Regions from separate parts of the Paenarthrobacter sp. 10L420 genome, predicted to be linked through region 2. Evidence: riboswitches for the same ligand, from Rfam matches in the RefSeq annotation. Region 2 holds a riboswitch; the other holds the start of a gene.
The links. Region 2 has a riboswitch for glycine ahead of gcvP (aminomethyl-transferring glycine dehydrogenase). Riboswitches for the same ligand answer to the same signal wherever they lie in the genome.
Positions count from the first base shown of each region.

Region 1: linked by a shared signal. The riboswitch ahead of gcvP (aminomethyl-transferring glycine dehydrogenase) and the one ahead of gcvP (aminomethyl-transferring glycine dehydrogenase) in region 2 are both predicted to bind glycine.

Region 1 is NZ_JBFTJK010000003.1:7,110-9,502, reverse strand. Features, by position in the region: gene AC1DD5_RS06780 (PucR family transcriptional regulator) at 1-919, shown strand, start outside; glycine riboswitch at 994-1,092, shown strand; gene gcvP (aminomethyl-transferring glycine dehydrogenase) at 1,241-2,393, shown strand, end outside.
Region 2 is NZ_JBFTJK010000004.1:57,668-60,060, reverse strand. Features, by position in the region: gene gcvP (aminomethyl-transferring glycine dehydrogenase) at 1-1,553, opposite strand, end outside; glycine riboswitch at 1,738-1,835, opposite strand; gene AC1DD5_RS08680 (TetR/AcrR family transcriptional regulator) at 1,929-2,393, opposite strand, start outside.

The DNA.
Region 1 (2,393 bases), on a different contig from region 2:
GGGCAAGAATTTCCAGTGGCACCGGATCAGGGGCCGGCACGTGCTGACCATGGACATCCCGACCCACGCCAACGCGCTCCTCGTGGTGCTGCCCAAGAGCGAACCGCACCCGGACGCCGTCGTACTCCTGCACGCCGCGACCGTGCTGGGACTGCAGCTCTCGCGCATCGTTTTGTCGTTGGAAGGCCGCCACCGACTGGCAGGCGAGTTCCTGCTGCAGGCCATGGATGGGCGCTTGGGCGCGGCCGAAATGGAGAGTCGGCTGGCAACTTTTGGGGTTCCGCCACAGGACTTCCTGCTCGCCTCTATGTCAGCGGATATGGCGCCCGCTGCGGGGCTGGCCCAGGCAGCGAACGACGGCGACAGGCTGGCCAACGTGCACATCGAACTGTGGCGGCACGGGGTTGCGTCGGCTTCTTTGAAGCGGAATAGCCGCCTGCACGTTGTGATCCCTTCTGATGTTCCGGACGACATCCTGGTCCATTGCGCCGGGGCGGATGCAGCGATCGGAATCAGCGCTCCGGCGGCAGTGGCCGGCATTCAGCGCGCGCTGCAGGAGTCCCTCTGGGCGCTCGGTTCGGCCCGGGCGAACAAGCTTGGCCTGGCCCGATATGCGCAGGGACCGTCGTGGCTCGGGCTGACAGGTTTCGAGGAAGGGACTGCGCTGGTCCGGCGTCTCCTGGGGCCGATTTTCGATTACGAGCAGAGCCAGGAGGGCGATCTCCTCGTCACGCTGAGGACCTATTTGGACTCGCAGCGTTCGTGGCAAAAGACTGCCGCAGCCTTGTTCGCGCACCGGCAAACCATCATCTATCGGATGCGGAAAATCGGTGAATTGACGGGGCTGGACATGAGTGAAACCTCCACGGTCGCCCAGTTGTGGTTCGCGCTCCAGATCCACGAGGCAATGCATCGGTAGGTATCCCTTGCTTGCGCTTTTTCCAGATAACCCGCTATGGTGTGAACCGTGTCACCCAGGTGACGCAATGCTTTTGATCTGTGGCGGGAGAGTCCTGCCGGTACATCCAGTCAGGCGCCGTAGGAGCAAATCCTCCCCAGGAATCTCTCAGGCCCACGTACCGCCACGGCGAGGCAACTCTGGAAAGAAGTCCAGGTAACTGGGCTCACCGACGGTGCAAGCAGGCAACCATTCCTGCGGAATCTCTCAGGTCCAATACAGAGCGGGGAGGAACCCACATCATCGTGGCGCACATAGGGCGCCTGAATCATGGAGTTCCTCTTGACTGTTCAATCAACCCCCACCGCTTTCGCGGACCGGCACATCGGCGCACGGCGCCAGGCCGACGTTGACACCATGCTCAAGGCAATCGGCTACGACTCCGTAGACGGCCTGGTAGATGTTGCGGTCCCCGATTCCATCCGCCAGGACACCGCGCTCAAGTTGCAGGATGCCCTCACTGAGGTGCAGGTCCTCGCCGAGCTCCGCAAGCTCGCGTCCAAGAACAAGACCGCTGTCCAGATGATCGGCCAGGGCTACTACGACACCGTCACGCCCCCGGTTATCCGCCGCAACATCCTCGAGGCTCCGGCCTGGTACACGGCGTACACGCCTTACCAGCCCGAGATTTCGCAGGGCCGCCTCGAAGCTCTCCTGAACTTCCAGACCATGGTCCAGGATCTCACGGGGCTGCCGGTAGCCAACGCTTCACTGCTGGATGAAGCAACGGCTGTAGCCGAGGCCGTACTGCTGATGCGCCGCGCCAACAAGTCCAAAACTGCCAAGGACGGAAAGACCGTCCTGGACGCCGACCTCCTACCGCAGACCATCGCGATCGTGAAGGGCCGGGCCGAAGCGCTGGGCTTCGAAGTGGAGATTGCTGACCTTTCGCTCGGACTGCCCGACGGCGACATCAACGGCATCGTCCTGCAGCAGCCCGGCGTTTCCGGCCGCGTGTTCGATCACTCCATCGTCATCGCGGCGGCCAAGGAACGAGGTGCGCTGGTCACTGTCGCTGCCGACCTTTTGGCGCTCACCCTCATCACGCCCCCGGGCGAACAAGGTGCCGATGTCGCCGTCGGAACTGCGCAGCGCTTCGGTGTTCCGCTGTTCTTCGGCGGCCCCCACGCTGCGTACATGGCCGTGCGGGAAGGCATGGAGCGCACGCTTCCGGGCCGCATCGTGGGCGTCTCCAAGGACAACGCCGGCATCCCCGCGTACCGCCTGGCGCTGCAGACCCGCGAGCAGCACATCCGACGCGAGAAGGCCACGTCCAACATCTGCACGGCCCAGGCACTGCTCGCGATCGTGGCCTCGATGTACGCGGTTTACCACGGTCCCGAAGGCCTGAAGGCGATCGCCGAAACCGTCCACGGCCACGCTCGTGTTTTGGCCGCGACGCTGCAGAAGGCGGGCCGCGAGCTCGTCTCCGACG
Region 2 (2,393 bases):
GGCCACGAAATGGCTTCCATCTCGGCGGTTGCGTTGAGCTTCATGGTGCAGGAACCCAACGGAATCATGGTGCGATCCAGTGCAAGGTCACGGTCCGAGAGCTTGCGGATGTAGCGCAGGAGCTGGGTTTCGGAGCGGTGCGTGTTGAATACGGGGTGCTGCATGAAGTCGCTTGAGCGCTCCACGGAAGATTCCAGCGCGAAATCTTCTGCTGATTCGAGCACCGAAGCGCCGAAGACCGCCGCGACGTCGGCGACAACCGCCGTCGTTGTGGTCTCATCAACAGAGATGCCCACCAGATCAACGTCAATGCCGCGCAGGTTGATGCCCTTGGCCTCGGCGGCGGCCACAATCTCAGCCGCTTTGCCGGGGATGCGGACTGTGATGGTGTCAAAGAAGGAAGTGTGAAGGACCTCGACGCCGGCAGCCTTCAGCGACGCTGCAAGGGTGCGGGCGTGACCGTGGGCGGTTTCGGCGATTGCCTTCAGGCCTTCCGGGCCGTGGTAGACGGCGTACATGGACGCGACGATGGCCAGCAACGCCTGCGCGGTACAAATGTTGGACGTGGCCTTCTCGCGGCGGATGTGCTGCTCGCGGGTCTGCAGCGCCAAGCGGTAGGCGGGGACACCGGCGTCGTCCTTGGAAACGCCCACCAGACGGCCGGGCATGGAACGCTCGAGACCCTTCTGGACGGCCATGTACGCGGCGTGCGGGCCGCCGAAGAACAGCGGAACGCCGAGGCGCTGGGCGGAACCGACGGCGATGTCCGCACCTTGCTCGCCCGGAGGGGTGATGAGCGTCAGGGAGAGCAAGTCTGCTGCGACCGTGACCAGTGCACCGCGTTCCTTGGCCTCAGCGATGACGGCGGAGTGATCAAACACGCGGCCCGAAACGCCGGGCTGCTGCAGGACGACGCCGTTGATGACGCCCTCCGGGAGACCGAGCGAAAGGTCAGCAACCTCAACCTCGAAGCCGAGGGCCTCAGCGCGGCCCTTGACGATGGCAATGGTCTGAGGAAGGCAGTCGGCGTCGAGGACGGTCTTCCCATCATGGGCTGCCTTGTTTTTGTTGGCACGGCGCATCATGAGCACGGCCTCTGCCACGGCGGTTGCTTCGTCCAGCAGGGAGGCGTTGGCGATCGGCAGGCCCACGAGGTCCTGGACCATCGTCTGGAAGTTCAGCAGGGCTTCGAGGCGGCCCTGCGAGATTTCCGGCTGGTACGGCGTGTATGCCGTGTACCAGGCCGGGGATTCGAGGATGTTCCTGCGGATAACCGGCGGCGTGACGGTGTCGTAGTAGCCCTGGCCGATCATCTGGACGGCAGTTTTGTTCTTGGACGCAAGCTTGCGCAGCTCAGCCAGCACCTCGACTTCGCTGAGCGCGTTTTCAAGGGTGAGGGCAACGTCCTGGCGGATGTCGTTGGGGACGGCCGTATCAACCAGCGAATCAACGGTGTCGTAGCCGACCGTCTTGAGCATGGTTTCAATGTCGGCCTGGCGGCGGGCGCCAATATGCCGATCGACGAAGGTGGTGGAGGCTGAACTAACCGTCACGAAGGAACTCCATTACTTGGGCGGCGTTTGGGTACGCCACAGTGGCTGGGTTCCTCCCCACTCTGTATTGGACCTGAGAGTTTCCGCGTGTTGCTTGCACAACGATCGCTTGCACCGTCGGTGAGCACAGCATTTCGTCCGCGCCAAAGGACGCGGCAAAAGGCCTGCTACTTTCCAGAGTTGCCTCGCCGCGGCGGTGCGTGGGCCTGAGAGATTCCTGGGGAGGGTTTGCTCCTACGGCGCCCGCATCACTTGCTTGCAGGACTCTCCCGCCGCAGATCAAAGGCATATTCAATTGTTTGCGTGCCCCAGTAAAGGCGCACCACAAGGCTCAATTGTCCTACGTCGCGGGCGTCGCCGCAAATGGATGACCCGCTACTTGCGGAGCCGGTCCAGGACGCCCAGCAGGATCTCGACGTCGGCCTCCCGCCCGGCCTTGCCGCCTTCCCGGCCACCCTCGAACATGGCGTTGAAATACAGGCCGTCGCCCATGTAACTGACGGCCTTGGCAACCTCCGGACCAACATCCTCGGCCAGGACGTCCAACCACTGCTGCTGGATTCCGGCAAACCTGTGGCGGGTCTCCTCATGGGCAACTTCGGCCAGTCTCGTGGCAGCAACGAATGCCCGATCCATGGGAGTTCCGGCCCACAGTGAGGTCCGAATGAAGTAAGCAGCGCTGCCATCTGGTGCCGTCTTCATTTTTTCGATGTCTGCCTGGGCCAACTCATCCAAGCGCTCCAACAGAGCGCTGATCAGCGATTCCTTGTTGGGGAAGTGGTAAAGCAGTCCGCCCTTGGAGACCCCTGCCCGCTTGGCGACTGCGTCAAGCGTGGCAGC